Nonomuraea sp. NBC_00507: one gene and its partner. The protein of the gene in region 1 interacts with the protein of each later gene in a pairwise test. Links are inferred from orthologs where the notes say so. Each region holds a gene or a part of one and is shown in the gene's direction. Other genes may lie near its edges.

What was found.
Region 2: the proteins of leuS (region 1) and ligA interact in binary tests that used the Escherichia coli proteins (3 or more experiments, as listed by UniProt). The link is inferred for Nonomuraea sp. NBC_00507 from one-to-one orthologs.

Annotation. Positions count from the first base shown.
Region 1 is NZ_CP107853.1:5,494,873-5,504,712, forward strand. Bases 4,431-7,514 are described here. They hold leuS (leucine--tRNA ligase), read left to right. Parts: upstream 4,431-4,774; coding sequence 4,775-7,255; downstream 7,256-7,514. Other genes in these bases: OHA25_RS26820 (TIGR03557 family F420-dependent LLM class oxidoreductase), read right to left, coding at 7,356-7,514. In the rest of the region: OHA25_RS26800 (RNA methyltransferase), read right to left, coding at 1-1,073; OHA25_RS26805 (cytochrome P450), read left to right, coding at 1,303-2,544; OHA25_RS26810 (hypothetical protein), read right to left, coding at 2,548-4,254; more of OHA25_RS26820, read right to left, coding at 7,515-8,321; OHA25_RS26830 (S41 family peptidase), read left to right, coding at 8,744-9,840.
Region 2 is NZ_CP107853.1:4,191,744-4,201,419, forward strand. Bases 3,797-6,716 are described here. They hold ligA (NAD-dependent DNA ligase LigA), read left to right. Parts: upstream 3,797-4,121; coding sequence 4,122-6,311; downstream 6,312-6,716. Other genes in these bases: OHA25_RS20865 (methionine synthase), read left to right, coding at 3,797-4,019; OHA25_RS20875 (putative bifunctional diguanylate cyclase/phosphodiesterase), read left to right, coding at 6,589-6,716. Also shown: OHA25_RS20845 (cysteine desulfurase family protein), read left to right, coding at 1-94; OHA25_RS20850 (DUF695 domain-containing protein), read right to left, coding at 87-1,142; tRNA 2-thiouridine(34) synthase MnmA, read left to right, coding at 1,210-2,271; OHA25_RS20860 (MBL fold metallo-hydrolase), read right to left, coding at 2,370-3,002; more of OHA25_RS20865, read left to right, coding at 3,027-3,796; more of OHA25_RS20875, read left to right, coding at 6,717-8,664; OHA25_RS20880 (hypothetical protein), read right to left, coding at 8,665-9,156; Asp-tRNA(Asn)/Glu-tRNA(Gln) amidotransferase subunit GatC, read left to right, coding at 9,303-9,602; Asp-tRNA(Asn)/Glu-tRNA(Gln) amidotransferase subunit GatA, read left to right, coding at 9,599-9,676. UniProt on the Escherichia coli protein: DNA ligase that catalyzes the formation of phosphodiester linkages between 5'-phosphoryl and 3'-hydroxyl groups in double-stranded DNA using NAD as a coenzyme and as the energy source for the reaction.

The DNA of each region.
Region 1 (9,840 bases):
CGCCACAGCAGGCCGAGGTCCCGGGCGAGCAGCCCCCTCGGCGGCACCTGGCGCCCCCAGGGCGGGTTCACCAGCACGCGCTCGGCGCCGCCGTCGGGTATGGGGATCCGCCCGCCATCCGCCAGACCCCACCCGAACGGCGACCCGACGCCTCCGGCCGCCCTACCGCCCGCAGGTGCCGACTCGCCGCGTCCGGTCGGCCGGCCGCCCGCTGGCGTCGGCTTGCTGGATGGTGGTGCGCTTGCCGGAGGTCGCCCGCCTTCGATGGGCGATCGACTCGTCAGGGCCGCGTGGGCGTTGGCGGCGGCGGCCGAGAGCGCGGCCGGGTCGTGATCGAAGCCCAGCAGCCGCAGGTGCGGCGCGAGCGCGTGCGCCTCGATCAGCGTGGTTCCCGCGCCGCAGCACGGGTCGAGCACCGTGTCCGCGCCCTCCAGTCGCGCCAGCTCCGCCATGGCGGCCGCCACCGGTGGATGGAGCGTGCCCCGAATGGACGCCGTCTTGTACGGCCTGCGATGCAGCGGCCGGTGGGCCGGCCGCAGCGCGATGACGGCCTGCTCGCCCTCGATCGTGACCCGCCACGACATCGCGTCCAGCGGTGGCCGTCCACCCCCACTCCTGGAGTGGTACGGCGCCCGCAGCGCCCGCGCCAGCTCGGCCCCGACCGCGTCCTCGATCTCGAACCTCGTGTAATTGCGCCGCCCCACGAACGACGCCGACACCTCCAGCCCACGACCCGCCAGCCCACGACCCGCCGGCCCCCGACCCGCTGGCCCAGCACCCGCTCCCAACTGCGCACCGCCCAGGCGCGCCAGCCGGGCCGCGTCCACCTCCCGCGCCGCCTCGGCCAGCCGGGCGAGCGCCGTGCGGCCGGGGCCGATCCCGTCCACCACGGCACCGGCCAGCAGCACATCGTCCGCCATACGTAGTCCCATGAGCCCGGCCTCGTCCGCGGCCTCGAACCACACCTCGCGATGCCGCACCCCGCGCACCACGCCCAGCCGGGAACGCCGAATCTCCGTGGCCACCAAGGGCTCGATGCCGTGCACCGCCCTGGCCACGGCAAAAGTATGCACGTGTCCTTCTCCCACGTCGCGAACCCGGGACGGCGGTCGCTCAGCCGTCCCGCATCGCCGGCGGTGGGGTGTCCGCGACCCGCCGACGGCTCGCTAACGCAGGTAGAAGAAGGTCATGGCGATCACCATAGGTCCGGCCGCCACCTCCCGCCACCCGTTTTCCAGGCCCTACGTACGCCGTACGTCATAACCATTGACGTAAGTGGCCGCTTTTCCGAATGATGGCCTTATGAGCGTCCTCGACTTCGACCTGTCGGACCGTGACTTCTGGGCCAGGCCCATGGAACAGCGCGAGGAGGCGTTCGACCGCCTGCGTGCCCGCGCCACCCCCGCGTTCTTCGAAGAGATGGACATCGGCTTCGCCCCCAAGGGTCCGGGCTACTACGCGCTGGTCAAGCACGCCGATATTCTGGATGCCAGCCGCAACCCGGAGATCTTCTGCTCGGGTGACGGTGGAGCGACGGGCATTCCGGACATGCCAGCGGAATTCGCCGAGTACTTCGGCTCGATGATCAACATGGACGACCCGCGGCACGCCAGGCTCCGCAGGATCGTCTCCCGTGCCTTCACTCCCAAGATGATCAAGCAGTTCGAGTCGGACGTCGAGGCGGCGGCGGTCGGCATCGTGGACGACCTGCTCGCCAAGGGGCCCGGCTGCGACTTCGTGACCGAGGTGGCCGCCCGCCTGCCCTTGAAGATCATCTGCGATATGATGGGCATCCCGGAAAGCGACTACAAGTTCGTCTTCGACCGCTCGAACACGATCCTCGGCGGCTTCGACGCCGAATACGGCGGCACCGACGTCAGCGAGATCGCCACCCGCCTGCTCAACGCCGGGATGGAGCTGCAGCAACTCGTGCAGGACCTGGCCGCCCACCGTGCCGAGCACCCCACCGACGACCTGACGTCGTCCCTGGTCAACGCCAACATCGACGGCGAGCGGCTCACCATGCAGGAGCTCGGGTCGTTCTTCATCCTGCTCGTCGTGGCCGGCAACGAGACCACGAGGAACGCCATCTCGTACGGCCTGCGCCTGCTCACCAAGAACCCCGACCAGCGCGCCCTCTGGCTGCAGGACCTCGACGGCCATGCCCCCGGGGCCGTGGAGGAGATCGTCCGCCTGGCCTCCCCGGTGAACTTCATGCGCCGCAAGGTCACCAGAGACTTCGAGATGAACGGCAACCTCTACCGCAAGGGCGAGAAGGCGGTGCTGTTCTACTGGGCCGCGAACCGGGACGAGTCCGTGTTCGCGAACCCGTACCGCTTCGACATCACCCGCACCCCCAACCCGCACGTCGGCTTCGGCGGCCCGGGCCCGCACTTCTGCCTCGGCTCGCACCTGGCCCGGCGGGAGATCACGGTGATGTTCCGCGAGCTGCTGCGCCGCGTCCCGCAGATCGAGGCGGGCAAGCCGGACCGGCTGCACTCCATGTTCATCAACGGCATCAAGCACATGGAGTGCACGTTTTAGCGTTTAGCCCTGCGTGGAGAGCCTGAGCTGGTTCATCACCGTGCGGATGTCGGGCAGGAGCTGCTTGCTGTCCGACGGGATCGACATGTAGACGATCGCCGGGACGCTGCCGCCGGTGTTGATCGCCATCGTGACGATCGTGGCCTTCTCGGTCTCCGACGTCAGCGAGTACGCGATCAGCCGGCCCGTCTGGTCGCCCACCTTGATCGGCTGCTGGGCGATCTTGCGGACCTTGTTGTCCGCAGGGAAGAAGCGCTTGCGGGCGGTCAGCACCACCTGCTTGATGACCGGCTCCAGGTTGTCCTGCTCGTAGTACGAGGCCAGCTTCGGCATGAGCGGGCCCGACATGAGCTGGGCGTACCGCTCGGGCGCGACCTCGACGTACTGGCGGGTGTCGAAACCGAACGTGCCCTTGACCGTGACGCGCTGGTCCAGCTGCCACTTGCCGCCGAGGCGCGGGACGGAGATCCCCGCGGCGGCGTCCGGCACCCTGCCGAGGACGGGGGAGGCCTTGCCGGGGTAGGCCGGCAGCTTGCCGATCGTCGTCGAGGACTTGGTGGCGCTCGGCTTCGGCGAGGCCGTGGGCTGGCCGGAGGCGACGGCGGAGGTCGGGTCCTCACCGGCCAGCGGGCCCGCGAGGAACGCCCACAACAGCGCGATGACCAGCGCGACCGCCACGGACCCGCCGAGGGCGTAGATCCAGACGGGCCTGCCCTCGCCCTCGTCGTCGTCCAGGACTTCCTGGTCGCCCATGGCCTGGTAGTTCTCGCCGAAGACGGTGTTCCAGAGCTCCTGCTGGCGCTCGGGCGGAGGGGTGCGGGAGCCGCTGATCTGGCCCGCCGTCACGAACCGGTGCTCCGGGTCCGAGGGGTCGCGGCTCAGGTTGGAGCCCGGGCGGGATGCCGGAGACTCGTTGCCGTCCTCGGTGGGGGGCGTGCCTATATGGGTGGAATCCATCGGGGTGGAGGGGACCGCGCGATCGTTGAGCTGGTTCCCGGAGTGCTGGGCGGGGTGGGGCTGGGGCGGTGGGCCGTGGGGTGCGGACAGCGCGTCGTGCGGCGGGGGTCCGGCCGGGGCGGCCTGGTCGTACGCCGCCGTGCGCGGGTCCGGCGCCTGGCTCGCATGGCCGCGCTCGCCCTGCGGCCAGGGGGCCGGGGCGGACAGGTTGGACCAGGCGCCGGGGGCCGGGGTCGGCGGCTGCGCCCACGCGGGCACCGGGTCCGGCACGGGAGGCTGCGCTCCCCCGGAGTTGAACCCGGCATCGGCACGCGAGCCGGCCGGGGCGGACGGTCCGGCGGCATGCTGTGGCGCGGCCTCGGGCCACGAGGTTGGCACGTCCTGGGGCTCCGCCCAGGACGCGGGTCCACCCTGCGGGGAGACGTTCGGCGACGATGACGATGGTCCGGGCTGCGGTGCGGCGTCGGGCCAGGAAGAGGACGGTCCGGGCTGCGGTGCGGCGTCGGGCCAGGACGTCGGCATGTCCTGGCGCGGCGGCTCCGGCCAGCCGGCGTCCTTACGCGGTGGCTCGGGCCAGCCCGCGTCCTGGCGGGGCGGCTCCGGCCAGGACGGGCCGGAGTCCTGGCGGGCGGCGTCGCGGCGCGGCTCGGGGCGTGACGGCTCGGGCCAGGATGCGTCCTGGCGCGGCGGCTCCGGCCAGGCGGGGTCCTGGTGCGCGGCCGGCCGCGGGGTCTCCGGCCACGACGTCGGCACGTCGGACGCGGGGGAGCCCGGCCACGGAGAGGGAGACGACTCAGGCCAGGATGGGGGCAGGTGAGGTCCGGAGTTATCCGTTGCCATTGCTGCCGGCCCTCCCGAAGTTGTGTCCGGATCAACCCTTATATCCGGATTTGACGTACCAGGCATGATCTCATGGGATTTTCCAGGAGATGCCGGTGGTTCCGCAGCGAAACGAGTGAAGCCATGAGGATCGGTGGGCGGATCCTGCAAGGGCAGGCCGTCCTCCGGTCGATCAGGCTTAGCTCGGTACACCACGGCGACAAGGGTATTCTTGAGGGACGAATGAGGTCACAACGGATACATCACCATCAGGTCTCGCTGGACCTGAAGGGTCCATTGTGCATGCGCACCTCGATCGAGAACCTGCATTCATCCGAAGAGGTGCGCTAGGCTTGACACATGCGTTCCGCGACCCTGCTTCTTAGCGGGCCGCGACGGCCCTGAGATCTCGCCGTCGCGGCTACCCCTCGTCGTGTGCACGGGGGGTTTTCTTATGGGTCCGAATCAAGCCAGAAGGACAGTAGCCGTGAGTGAGTACGACCCGCAGGCGCTGCAGGCCAAGTGGCTGCAGCGCTGGGAGGAGCAGGAGCCCTTCCGGGCGAGCGAAGAGCCCGCCGACCCCCGCGAGCGGCGCTACATGCTCGACATGTTCCCCTACCCGTCGGGTGACCTCCACATGGGCCACGGCGAGGTGTTCGCCATCGGCGACGTCGTCGCGCGCTACTGGATGCAAAAGGGCTACAACGTCCTGCACCCGATCGGCTGGGACTCCTTCGGCCTGCCCGCGGAGAACGCCGCGATCAAGCGCAACGCCCACCCGGCCGAGTGGACCTACGCCAACATCGAGACGCAGGCGCACTCGTTCAAGCGCTACGGGATCTCCTTCGACTGGTCGCGCCGCCTGCACACGAGCGACCCCGACTACTACCGCTGGAACCAGTGGCTGTTCAACCGCTTCTTCGAGCGTGGCCTGGCCTACCGCAAGGGCGGCCTGGTCAACTGGTGCCCCAACGACCAGACGGTGCTGGCCAACGAGCAGGTCGTGGCCGGAAAGTGCGAGCGCTGCGGCGCCGACGTCATCCGCCGCGAGCTGACGCAGTGGTACTTCAAGATCACTGACTACGCGCAGCGGCTGCTGGACGACATGGACCAGCTGACCGGCTGGCCGGAGCGGCTGCTGACCATGCAGCGCAACTGGATCGGCCGCTCCGAGGGCGCCGACGTGCTGTTCACGATCGAGGGCCGCGAGGAGCCGGTCCACGTCTACACGACGCGGCCCGACACGCTGTTCGGGGCCACGTTCTTCGTGGTCGCCGCGGACGCGGCGCTGGCCGACGAGATCGTCACCGACGAGTGGCGGGAAGCGTTCGAGGCCTACCGCACCGAGGTGGCCCGGCTGAGCGACATCGAGCGCCTGGCCACGGACAAGGAGAAGACCGGCGTCTTCCTGGGCCGCTACGCGATCAACCCGGTCAACGGCGAGCGCATCCCGGTCTGGGCGGCCGACTACGTGCTGTCCGACTACGGCCACGGCGCCATCATGGCCGTGCCCGCTCACGACCAGCGCGACCTGGACTTCGCGCTGAAGTTCGACCTGCCAGTGAAGGTGGTCGTGCACACCGGCCTGGCCGACCCGGGCGAGACCGGCGAGGCCACGCCCGGCGAGGGCACGCTGGTCAACTCCGGCCCGCTGGACGGGCTGGAGAAGGCCGAGGCCATCCGCAAGATCATCGAGGTCTTGGAGGCCGAGGGCAAGGGCACGGGCGCGATCAACTTCCGGCTGCGCGACTGGCTGCTGTCCCGGCAGCGTTACTGGGGCACGCCGATCCCGATCATTCACTGCCCCGACTGTGGCGAGGTCCCCGTCCCCGACGAGCAGCTGCCCGTCACGCTGCCCGACCTGCGCGGCGAGGCGCTGTCGCCCAAGGGCGTGTCCCCGCTGGCCAGTGCTACCGACTGGGTCAACGTCGAGTGCCCCAAGTGCGGCGGACGCGCCCAGCGCGACACCGACACGATGGACACGTTCGTCGACTCGTCCTGGTATTTCCTGCGTTACTGCTCGCCGGGCTACACCGACGGCCCGTTCGACGTCGAGCAGGTGCGCAAGTGGGGCCCGATCGACCAATATGTCGGCGGCATCGAGCACGCGGTGCTGCACCTGCTCTACTCCCGGTTCTTCACCAAGGTCCTGCACGACATGGGCATGCTGGACTTCAGCGAGCCCTTCCAACGCATGCTGAACCAGGGGCAGGTGATCAACGGCGGCAAGGCCATGTCGAAGTCCCTGGGCAATGGCGTGGACCTGGGCCAGCAGATCGACGACTTCGGCGTCGACGCCGTACGCCTGACCATGGTGTTCGCCGGGCCGCCCGAGGACGACATCGACTGGGCGGACGTCTCGCCGCTGGCCTCGCAGAAGTTCCTGGCCCGGGCCCTGCGCGTGATGTCGGAGGTGACCAGCGAGCCCGGCGTGGCAGTCGAGGGCGGCGACGTCGAGCTGCGCAAGGTCACCCACCGCACGATCGACGAGGTCACCCGGCAGATCGACTCCTACAAGTTCAACGTGGCAGTGGCGCGGATGATGGAGCTGACCTCGGCCGCGCGGCGGGCCATCGACGTGGGCCCCGGCCCCGCCGACCCCGCCGTCCGTGAGGCTGCGGAGACGCTGGCGATCATGCTGTCACTGGTGGCTCCCTATACCGCCGAGGAGGGCTGGGAGCGGCTGGGCCGCACCGGCCCCGTCGCCTTCGGCGGGTGGCCGAGCGCCGACCCCGTGCTGCTGGTGCAGGAGTCGGTCACCTGCGTGGTGCAGGTGGCGGGCAAGGTGCGTGACCGGCTGGAGGTGTCGCCGGACATCACCGAGCAGGAGCTGCGGGAGCTGGCCCTGGCCTCAGAGAAGGTGTCCGCCTACCTGACGGGCATGCCCCGCAAGGTGATCGTCCGGGCGCCCAAGCTGGTCAACATCGTCCCGTAGCGTCGTCCCGCCCGGAGAGCCCACGGCCCTGGGAGTCTCGGCTCTGGGAGTCCCGTCCGTGGGAGTCCCGTCCCTGAGATTCCAGGGCCGGGGATCCTCGTCAGAGGGTGCGCAGGGCCGGGAGCAGTTCCTTCTCCGCCCAGTCGAAGAAGGGCTGCTGCTGGTCGTGGCCGATCTGGACCAGCGCCACGTGCGTGTAGCCCGCGTCGGCGAACTTCTGGACCCCCTGGACGACCGCGTCCACGTCGTTGCCGCACGGCACGCTGTGGGCCACGTCCTCAGGGCGTACCGTGCCGGCCGCGGCGGCGAAGTTCACCGGCGCGGGCAGCTCGGCCATGACCTTCCAACCGGCCGCGGCCCAGCGCCACAGCTGGTGGGCGCGCCGTTCTGCGGCCTCGGGGTCGGTGTCGTAGGCGAGCGCGAGCTGGCCGTAGACCGGCTTGCCCTGGCCGCCCGCGGCGTTGAACTGCCGGACGACGTCCGGCATCGGCTCGTTGACGACCAGCAGGTCGCCGTACTCGGCGGCGATCTCCGCCGACTGGCCCCCCGAGGCGGCGATGCCGATCGGCACCCGCTCGTCCGGCAGGTCGTAGAGCTTGGCCGAGTCCACGTCGAAGAATTCGCCTTGGTAGGTCACGTAGCCGCCGCCGAACAGCTCCTTGATGATCTGGATGGCCTCGGCGAACATCCGGTGCCTGGTGTCCACGGGCGGCCACCCCTCGCCGATGACGTGCTCGTTCAGGTTCTCGCCCGCGCCGAGGCCCAGCGTGAACCTGCCGTGGCTCAGCACGCCCATCGTCGCGGCCTTCTGCGCCACCACGGCCGGGTGGTACCGCATGATGGGGCAGGTCACGTACGTCATGAGCGGCAGCCGCTCGGTGACCTGGGCCGCCGCGCCGAGCACCGACCAGCAGTAGGGGGAATGTCCCATCTCCTCGAGCCACGGGAAGTAGTGGTCGGAGATGACCGCGTAGTCGAAGCCGATCCGCTCGGCTGTCGCGGCGTAGTCCACGAGCTCGCGGGCCGGGGTCTGTTCGGACATCAAGGTGTAGCCGATTTGCACCATGCGTCCGGACTACCCGTGTTTGTCCGTATTAGCGGCGCCGGGCCGGAGATCATCGATGGCCGAGCTCCTCGAGCACCAGCCCCAGGCCGATGCCCAGAAGCCAGATGTCCTTGGAGATGCCGATGCCCTCTTGGGGCGGGCACGAGCAGGACCGTGCCGAGGACGATCTCGGCCCGCGACAGCAGCCGGGCGAAGGTCACCGGGTCCATGCGGCCGAGGAACGGGTACGTGCCTGCGGCCATCCCGTGCAGGCCGGCGGCGCCCTGATCGTCCACGCTCGTCTTGTCGAGTCCGGAGCTCAGGATGATGGCGGCGGCCAGACGGGGCGGCACACCCTGGACTTGACCGTTCCCTGGGCCTGGTGGGTCCGCCAGGAGGGGAATTCATGGGCTGGGCTTGGTGTCGGGCATTAATGTTCAGCTGTGACGAACGGCGCATACCTGAGATATCCACATCTGCACGGTGACCTGGTCACCTTCGTAGCTGACGACGACGTTTGGCTGGCTCCCCTCGCGGGGGGAAGGGCCTGGCGCTTCACCGCCGATCGGGTGCCGGTGTCGGATCCGCGGTTCTCGCCCGACGGCAGCCACATCGCGTGGACCGGCGGCAGGGAGGGTGCCCCGGAGGTGTTCGCGGCCGAGATCGACGGACCCGAGGGGGAGCGGCTGACCCACTGGGGCAGCGACACGACCCGGGTGCGCGGGTGGACCGAGGACGGAGCCGTGCTGGCGATCAGCTCGACGGGGCAGAGCCATCGCGTCAGGAACTGGGCCTACGCGGTGCCGCTCGACGGGGGACCGGGGACGCGGCTGCCGTACGGATGGGCCAGCGACGTCGCCGTCAGCGACGGGCGGGTCGCCACCGTGTCGGCGATGTGGCGCGAGCCGTCGCAGTGGAAGCGATACCGGGGCGGGACCGCGGGCAAGATCTGGGTGGACGCCGACGGGAGCGGGGAGTTCGCCCGGTTGTTCGCCGACAGCACGGCGCAATACTGGTCCGTCAGCTGGGTGGGGGACAGGATCGTCTTCCTGGCCGACCTCGACGGGACCGGGAACCTCTACTCCGCCCTGCCGGACGGCTCCGACCTGCGCAAGCACAGTTCCCACGAGGAGTTCTACGCCCGCCACGCCACCGCCGACGGACAGCGGGTGATCTACAGCCACGCCGGGGACCTGTGGTTGCTGGAGAGCCTGGACGCGGAGCCTCACCGGCTGGATGTCCGGCTCGGCGGGCCGAGGCCGGGACGGGCCAGGCGGCCGGCGCCCACGCGGGTCGGCTCCTACGCGCCCGACGCCACCGGGCGGGCCAGCGTGGTCGAGATCCGCGGCACCGCGCACTGGGTGCCCCACCGTGACGGCCCGGCGGGTGCGCTGCGTGTCCAGCCGGGCGTTCGCGTACGGCTGCCGCGCGTTCTCGACGGCGACGGGCGCGCCATCTGGGTGTCGGACGTCAGCGGCGAGGACGGGCTGGAGATCGGCACGCCCGGCGGCGAGATACGCACGCTGGCCACCGGGCAGCT
Region 2 (9,676 bases), 1.3 Mb from region 1 along the record:
CCTGGGCCACACCTCGACCCGCGAGGACGTCGACCGGCTGATCGAGGTGCTCCCGGCCGTCGTAGAACGCGCCCGCCGCGCCGGCCTCAGCTGAGGAAGGGGGCCACCGCGGTCCATCCGGCGTCGGTGCCGACGTCCACCCGGGGCTCGCCCTCCTCCCAGCCCACGATGAGCTCCTTGGCGTGGATGGCGGCCTCGCCGGTCGGGTCGGCGTAGACGTGGATGGTGCGCAGCCCTTCGGTGCTCAGGTGCGCGGCGAGCACCGCGTCGTCACGCAGTTTGAGCATGCGGGCGGCCAGCCGCTCCTCGAAGTCGCGCAGCGCGGTCAGCGACGCGCCGATCGGCAGGCCGGCCTCGTCGCGGTGCGCGTACGGCAGCGTGATCGCGATGTGCTGGTCGAACAGCGGATAGTCGACCGGGCGCAGCGGATAGCGGGCCGTGGCGACGAGTGGCGCGCCGCCCGCCGTCTGCCCTTCGAGCAGCACCCACTGCTCCTCGTCGAAACCGGAGGCCACGTCGGCGACCACGGCGGGCAGATGCACGGCGGGCACCGCGTCGATCGGCTCGAACGTGACGGCCGTGATCTCGCCCACCCACCTGGCCACGTCGTCCTCGCCGAGCAGCCAGTCCAGGGCCAGCAGCGCGGTCTCCATCCTGGTGTCCTCGTCGAGCTCGCCGAAGATCGGATGGTAGGCGGCCACGTCGACCCGCGGTGTGTCCCGTGGCGCCCGCAGGCCCAGCATCAGCTTGTCGAGCGCGAACTCGAAGCCGCCCACGTCCAGGGTGAGCTCCAGCGCCTGTGGATTGGCCTGCCGCGATGGGTGGAACTCCCAGAGCAGGTCGGCCTCCGGCGCGCCCTTGGCCCAGCGGTGTGCGAGTGGGCGCAGCTCGGCGTCGCCCGCCGAGGTCACCACCAGGGTGTGCATGGCGTTCCTGCCGGGCGCCACCTCCCAGACCAGGTCGGGATGCAGCGCGGCGACGGCGGAGGCGAGCAGGTCCTCCAGCCCTCCGGTGTCGCCCGCGGCCACGAGCGAGTCGAGCCGCGGCCTGGTCTCCTGCCACCACGTCCAGAACTCGGCGATCCCGTCTCCGCGCGGCTCGTCGTCCTCGTCGTCTGCGTCCTTGCGCCCGAACAGTCGCATGGGCTGAATACTCCCAGATCCCCGTCATGGTCGCGCACTCCCCGCCGGACAGTAGGCTGGAAAGGTCATGGGATTGCGTGTGCTTGCCGCCATGTCGGGCGGCGTCGACTCCGCCGTGGCCGCCGCTCGGATCGCCGAGGCGGGCCACGATGTCACTGGTGTCCACCTTGCCCTGTCCGCCAACCCCCAATCTCACCGCACGGGCGCCCGGGGGTGCTGCACGATCGAGGACTCGCGGGACGCGCGCCGCGCCGCCGACGTGATCGGCATCCCGTTCTACATCTGGGATATGGCCGAGCGTTTCCAGCGTGACGTGGTCGAGGATTTCGTGGCCGAATACGCGGCGGGCCGCACGCCCAACCCGTGCCTGCGCTGCAACGAGAAGATCAAGTTCGCGGCCGTGCTCGACCGGGCGCTGGCCCTGGGCTTCGACGCGGTCGCCACCGGTCATCACGCCAGGCTGATCGACGGGGTCCTGTCCAGGAGCGCTGACGAGGGCAAGGACCAGTCCTACGTGCTGGGCGTGCTCACCCGCGAGCAGCTCGGCCACGCGATCTTCCCGCTGGGTGACTCGACCAAGGCGGAGGTGCGCGCGGAGGCCGCCAGGCGTGGCCTGACCGTCGCCGACAAGCCCGACAGCCACGACATCTGCTTCATCGCCGACGGCGACACACGGGGCTTCCTGTCCAAGCGGCTCGGGTCGGCGGAAGGGCCCATCGTGGACGAGAGCGGCGCGGTGGTCGGCAGCCACCAGGGCGCGCACGGCTACACGATCGGCCAGCGCAAGGGCCTGCACATCGACCGCCCGGCCACGGACGGCAGGCCGCGCTATGTGCTGTCGATCGAGCCGGTGTCCAACACGGTCACGGTCGGGCCGCGTTCGGCGCTGGAGGTCACGTCGATCACCTGCGGCCCGCCGGTCTGGAACGGGCCGTCCGAGGTCTCCGGCGAGCTCGCCGTGCAACTGCGGGCACACGGTGAGGTCTACGGGTGCCGCTTCGAGGAGATCGACGGCGGGTTGCGCATCGAGCTCGACCGCCCGGCCACGGGCGTCGCGGCGGGCCAGGCGGCCGTCCTCTACCGCGGGGACACCGTCGTGGGGTCCGCCACCATCGCGGGCGCCTCGTAGCGCTCGCGTCCGAGGGCGTCGTCCCGGCCTCGTAGCGCTCGTCGCGTCCGAGGTCGTGACGCCGCCGGCCGAACGGTGGACGCCGGCCTGACCTGACGTCAGCCCAGGGTGACCGACTCGCCGATCTGGAGACGGCGGATGTCGGCGCCGAGCTTGTCGGATTCCACCCTCAGCCAGTTGTCCACGAGGCCGAGGCCGTTGTCGTTGAGCAGGCCGTCGTGGGTGGAGTACGCCCGCGCGGGGCGTACCGTCCGCAGATACTCCACCATCTCCGCCATCTTCAGCCACGGCGCGTTGGTGGGCACCAGCAGCGTGGGCACCTCCGCCTCGGGGACGGTGAGCGCGTCACCTGGGTAGAAGACCTCGTCGTCCACCAGGAAGCCGACATTTTGGACGATCGGCCAATCGGGGTGATTCTTTGCATGCCACTCGCCGAACACCTTCACCCCGAAACCGGCCGCCTCGAAGCCGTCGCCGTGCCGGACCACGTTCACCTTGACCGGCACGTCGGACAATTCGCCGGCGACGCCCTCGCACGTCCAGATCTCCACGCCCGGCGGGACGGTCGCGAGCTTGCCAGGATCGACGTGGTCGAAGTGCTGGTGGGTGATCAGGACCGCGTCGGCGCCGTCGAGCACCGGGTCCTCGGTGAACGCCCCCGGGTCGATGACGAGGACCTTGCCGTCCTTTTCCAGGCGTACGCACGCGTGACCGTACTTGGTGAGCTCCATTCGCCAGAGCCTACGCTTGTACCCATGTCTACGTGGGAAGCCACCGGGGTCGGCTCGCATCCTGGAGATGATCATCTTGAAGCGGTCCGGGTCGTGTTCGGTGAGGTGCCGGGGCTGCCGTACCTGCCCGAGCTGCCGGCCAGGGGTGTCGGCGCCGACATGGTCGGCAGGACGGCCGCGCTGCTGATCGAACTGCCCGTCGAGGTGCAGCCGTCCGGGTGGCGGCTGACCGACCGGCCCGGGCGTGATCATCAGCGGGCCGTCGATCATCTGCGGCGGGACCTGGACGCGCTGGAGGAGATCGGGCACGACTACGCCGGGCCGTTGAAGCTCCAGGTCTGCGGGCCGTGGACGCTGGCCGGGACGATCGAGCTCAGGCACGGGGACAAGGTGCTCTCCGACGCCGGGGCCGTACGCGACCTGACCGCCTCGCTCGCCCAGGGAGTCGCGGACCACTGCGCCGAGGTGCGGCGGCGGCTGCCCGGGGTGACGGAGATCGTGCTGCAGCTCGACGAGCCGGGGCTGCCTGGGGTGCTGGCCGGGACCGTGCCGACCGCCTCCGGGTTCGGCCGGCTCGCCGCCGTGGAGGAATGGCGGGTCGAAGAGTCGCTGCGGCTGTTCGACGATCCGGTCGTGCACTGCTGTGCCCGCTCCGTGCCGTTCGACATGCTGCGGCGGGGCGGGGTTCGCGGGGTTTCCGTGGACGCCTCGCTGCTGCGGCGGCGGGACCAGGAGACGCTGGGGGAGCTCGTCGAGGCCGGGGCGATGTTGTTGCTCGGCGTCGTGCCGGGCAGGGACGTGCGGCTGCCGGATGTGGGAGTGATCGCCAAGCCGGCGGTGGAGCTGTGGCGGCGGCTCGGGTTCCCGCCGGACAAGCTGGCCGGGCAGGTCGTGCTGACCCCGGCGTGCGGGCTGGCCGGGGCGTCCCCCGCCTACGCCAAGGCGGCGCTGGCGGCGTGCAGGAAGGCCGCCCAGGTGCTCAAGGAGGATCCTACGGGTGGCAGGCAAGAGGGCTGAGCGCGGATACGCGCTGGGCCCTCTTGGATGCCCGGGCCATTCGCGTTGTCGGTGCTCGGCGGTAGCGTTTGCTCAAGCCGTCGGACGAGAGGAGAGGGTGCCGTGACCAGCGAGTCGAGCGTCGGGGGCGTGCCTGTGGCCGCGCTCAAGCGGCATGCCGAGCTGAGCGAGCTGGTCGAGGACGCCCGCTGGCGTTACTACGTGCTCGACCAGCCCACGGTCAGCGACGCCCAGTTCGACGAGTGGTTCAAGGAGCTGCTCGCGCTGGAGGAGGCCCATCCGTCGCTGCAGACGCCGGACTCGCCGACGCAGAAGGTCGGCGCGCCGGTCGCGGGCGACTTCGCCAAGGTCGAGCACCTGGCCAGGATGGAGAGCCTGGACAACGCCTTCAACGCCGAGGACATGGCGGGATGGGCGACGCGCGCCGAGCGGCTGGCCGAAGGCGACCCCGGGCCTTACCTGTGCGAGCTGAAGATCGACGGACTGGCGATCGCGCTGGTCTACCGGGACGGCAGGCTGGAGCGCGCCGCCACCCGGGGCGACGGGCGCACCGGCGACGACGTCACGGCCAACGTCCGCACGATCAAGGGGATCCCGCACCGGCTCAAGGGTGACGACGTGCCGAGCCTGGTCGAGGTGCGCGGCGAGGTCTACATCCCGGTCGAGGACTTCAAAAAGCTCAACGAGCAGCTCGTGGAGCAGGGCAAGGCGCCGTTCGCCAACCCGCGCAACTCGGCGGCGGGCACGCTGCGGCAGAAGGACCCGCGCATCACGGCCCAGCGGCCGCTGCGGATGCTGGTGCACGGCATCGGCGTCTGGGAGGGCGCGAAGGAGCCGCGGGCGCAGTCGGACGTCTACGACCGGCTGCGCGAGTTCGGGCTGCCGGTGAGCGATCTCTACAAGGTGGTGCCGGACTTCGACGGGGTCAACGGCTACATCGAGCACTACCGCGAGCACCGCCACGATCCCGCATACGAGATCGACGGGGTCGTGGTCAAGATCGACTCCTTCCGCACGCAGCGCGAGCTGGGATCTACCTCGCGGGCGCCGCGGTGGGCGATCGCCTACAAATACCCGCCGGAGGAGGTCAACACCAAGCTGCTCGACATCCAGGTGGGGGTGGGCAGGACCGGGCGGGTCACGCCGTACGCGGTGATGGAGCCGGTCGTCGTGTCCGGCTCGACCGTCGAGCGGGCCACGTTGCACAACGCGGCCATCGTGGTCAAGAAGGGCGTGCTCATCGGCGACACCGTGGTGCTCCGCAAGGCGGGCGACGTCATCCCCGAGATCGTCGGTCCGGTCGCGGCGCTGCGTGACGGGTCCGAGCGCGAGTTCGTCATGCCGACGCACTGCCCGGAGTGCGGGACGCAGCTGGCATACGAGAAGGAGGGCGACGCCGACCTGCGCTGCCCCAACGCCCGCAGCTGCCCTGGGCAGATCCGCGAGCGCATCTACTTCGCGGCGGGGCGCTACGCGCTCGACATCGACGGGCTCGGCTACGTCGCGGCGACCGCCCTCACGCAGCCGCTGCCGCCGCAGGAGCCCGTGGTGCGCACCGAAGCCGACCTGTTCGACCTGAAGATCGAGCAGCTCATCCCGATCAAGTCGGTCGTCCGCGACCAGGACACCGGCCTGCCCAAGATCGACCCCAAGACGGGTGAGCAGAAGATCGTCTCGTTCTTCTCCAACATCAACGGCGAGCCCAGCCAGAACGCTCGGCTGATCCTGTCGGAGCTGGAGGAGGCCAAGCAGGTGCCGCTGTGGCGGGTGCTGGTCGCCTTGTCCATCCGGCACGTCGGGCCGCCCACCGCGCGCAAGCTCGCCGACGCCATGCGGTCGATCGAGGCCGTCATGAACGCCTCGGAGGAGGAGCTGGCGGCGGTCGAAGACGTCGGGCCGCGGATGGCCACGACGATCAAGGAATGGTTCGCGGTCGACTGGCATCGGGAGATCATCGAACGGTGGCGGGCGGCCGGAGTGCGGATGGAGGACGAGCCGGCGCCGGAGAAGGGGCCGCAGACCCTCGGCGGGCTGACGTTCGTCGTCACGGGGACCCTGGAGGGTTACACCCGGGACTCGGCTTCCGAAGCGCTGGCGGGCCGGGGCGGGAAGGTCGCCTCGTCGGTGTCGAAGAAGACGTCGTTCCTGGTGGCGGGGGAGAACGCGGGGTCGAAGTACGACAAGGCGGTGAGCCTGGGGGTGCCGATCCTCGACGGGGCCGGGTTCGAGGTCCTGCTGAAGGACGGGCCGGAGGCGGCGGCGCAGGTGGCGGTCAAGCCCGAAGAGGCTTAACGGCGACAGGCCCGGCTGGGGCGGCCGGGTGGTCAAGCCTGAGGAGGCTTAGCGGCGGTAGGCCCGGCTGGGGTCGGCCGCCGCGGTCGCGAGGTGTGGGACCCGGAGTCAGGGTGTTGTGGCGCGGGCGTACATACGCATGGCTTCGCGTTTGCTACGCAGGGTGGTTTTTGGGTATATGTCGGAAAGGAGAATTACGGACCGTACGCGCTTGGTTTCGCGAAGTGGGGTGAAGGTCGTACCCTCCCATAGTGACCTAATGGGGGTTCTGTTACCGATGACTGACCCAACCGACACTCGCGACACCGGACCACGCGTCGGCACGCCGCTCTGGGCGTTCCTCGCAGGCGTCACCGTGGTCGGCTTCACCGCCCTCGTCGTGGCGATGATCAGGCTGGACTGGGTGGCGCTCGTGGAGCTGGCCCGCACGGCACTGTTCTGGGTGCTGGCGGTGCTCGTGATCCTGGGCGAGCTCAGGCCCGTGATGGTGTCGTCCGCCAGCCTGGTGGGCGGCACTTACCCGTCCACCATGTTCACCTTCGCCGTGCTGCTGCACTTCGGCCTGCCGGTCGCGGTGTTGATGCAGGCTGTCGCCGTCGCCATCAACGGGGTGGTGACCCGCAAGTCGTGGCATCGGGTCATGTTCAACATCGCTCAGTCGACATTGGCGCTCACCGCGGCGGCCGTGGTGCTGGGGGCGTTCGGGATCGCGCCGAGCCCGGCCGCGCCGTGGGAGCCGAGCGGCGGCCACCTGCCGGCGATCGCGCTGGCCGGGGTGGCCTATTTCGCCTCCAGGGCGACGCTGGTCAGCGGGGCGGTCGCGCTGCACGAACGGCGCTCGATCGTGCGGGTGCTGAAGGTCACCGTGGGGCCGCAGAGCCTCGTCTACGCCGCGCTGCTCGGCCTGGCGCCCCTGGTCGTCGTGGTCATGAACCATTCGCCCGGCCTCGTGCCGCTCTTCGTCGCCCCCCTGGCCGCCGTCTACTTCACCGCCACGCTGTCCATGCGCCGCGACCACCAGGCCCTGCACGACGAGCTGACCGGCCTGCCCAATCGCAAGATGCTCATCGTGAGCACCGAGGAGGCGCTCGCCGAGGCCCGTCAGGACGAGCGGGTCGGTCTGTTCCTGCTCGACCTCGACCGGTTCAAGGAGGTCAACGACACGATGGGCCACCCGGTGGGCGACCGGCTGCTGCAGATGGTCGCGCACCGGCTCACCCATTCCGTACGCCCCAAGGACGTCGTGGCCCGGCTGGGCGGCGACGAGTTCGCCGTGCTGCTGCCCTCGATCAGGGACGCCCACGCGGCCAGGGAGGTGGCGGCCAGGTTGCGCGCGGCGCTGACCGAGCCGGTGCGGCTGGAGGGCATGACCTTCGATGTGGACGCCTCGGTCGGGATCGCGCTCTATCCCGATCACGCGCCCGATTTCGAGCTGCTGCTGCAGCGGGCCGACGTGGCGATGTACCTGGCCAAGGAGGGACGCACCGGCGTCGAGCTCTACCAGCCGGACAAGGACCGCAACTCGCCCGAGCGGCTCACCTTACTCGGTGATCTTCGCCGCGCCATCGACAATCGGGAGCTCCGGCTGCACTACCAGCCCAAGGTGAGCCTCGGCAGCGGCGCCGTCCACGGGGTGGAGGCCCTGCTGCGCTGGCGGCACCCGGTGCACGGGGCGATCGCGCCCTCCGAATACGTTCCTTTGGCCGAGCAGTCCTACCTGATGCGGCAGCTGACCGCGTACGTGATCGAAGAGGCTCTCGAGCAGGCCGCTTTCTGGTGGCACACCGGGCTCAGGGTGCAGATCTCGGTCAACATCTCCGCCCGCGACCTGCTCGACTCGGCCCTGCCCGAGCAACTGGAGGTGGGGCTGGCCAAGTACGGGCTGCCGCCGTCGGCCATCCAGCTGGAGGTGACCGAGCGCATTCTGACCGGCGACCAGGCCTATACGCAGGAGACCATCAAGGCGCTGGCCACGCTGGGCGTGCCGCTGGCCCTGGACGACTTCGGCACCGGTTACTCCTCGCTGATCAGGCTGCAGCGGCTGGCGGTGTCCGAGGTGAAGATCGACGCCTCGTTCGTGCGCAGGATGGCCGGCTCCGAGGACGACGAGCGGATCGTGCGCTCGATCGTGGACCTGGTGCGCTCGCTCGGGCTGCGTTCGGTGGCCGAGGGCGTCGAGTCGGACGAGGTGGCCGTGCGGCTGGCCGAGATGGGCTGCGACGTGGGGCAGGGCTGGCTTTTCTGCAAGCCCATGCCCGCCGCCGATGCCACGGTCTGGCTCCGCGAGCGCTCCGAGGCTGCGGCCGCCCAGGTCGAGTTCGGTTACCGGCCCGAGGTCAGCCGCTCCGCCTGACTAGAGTCGATGGCCTTTCCACATCGGCCGCTCCGGCGTCCACTTGGGCGGGCGCTTCCAGAGCGCGCGCCGGAACAGGTACACCGGCAGGAGCAGGGTCGCCAGCGAGAAGCCCGCCAGCAGCAGCACGCCGGGCAGGTCGTAGTGACCCGGACGGAAGACCTTGACGTCGTGCCCGGCGTCGAGCGCCGCCACCCGGTCGCCCGCGGCCAGCTCATCCGGCCCGTATCCGAAGATCCAGGCGTCCGGCTTGGTCAGCGAGCCGTCGTCTGAGACGTAGACGCCGTTCCAGTTGCACGGGCCGCGGCCCGAGCAGTCCAGCTCACGCGCGGTGAAGTGCCCCATCGTGCCCTGCTGCCGCGCGGCTCGGAACTCCAGCTGGGCGGCGTCCACGGTGACGACGGCCAGCAGCACACCGGCCAGCAGGACCAGCGGCGTGGTCAGGGCCGCCAGGACAATCAGGCATCCCGCGCCGCACCCGTTACGCTCCATGGCCCCCGCCTCCTGAAGGGGCAACGAGCGGGCGGCCGGGATCGTTCGGCGTGTTGCGGGCCGGTTAATGGTTCAGGGGCGCTGCGTCAAGCCCCCTAGGATGGCAGTGTCCAAAGACTCCATCCACGAAACGGGTTAAACGACTCATGTCCGCCATAACCCGCGACGAGGTCGCACACCTGGCCCGGTTGTCCAGGCTGGCGCTCACCGACGACGAGCTCGAACACTACGCCACCCAGCTCGATGCCATCATCGAGGCGGTCGCGAAGGTCTCCGAGGTCGCCGCCGAGGACGTGCCGCCGTCGTCGCACGCGCTTCCGCTGACCAATGTCTTCCGTGCCGACGAGGTGCGACAGTCGCTGACCCCCGAGCAGGCGCTCGCCGGCGCGCCCGCCGTCGAGGGTGACCGCTTCCAGGTGCCGCGCATCCTCGGGGAGGAGGCATGAGTCTGATCCGTAAGACCGCCGCCGAGCTGGGGGCGATGATCGCCGCAGGCGAGGTTTCCGCCGCTGAGGTGGCC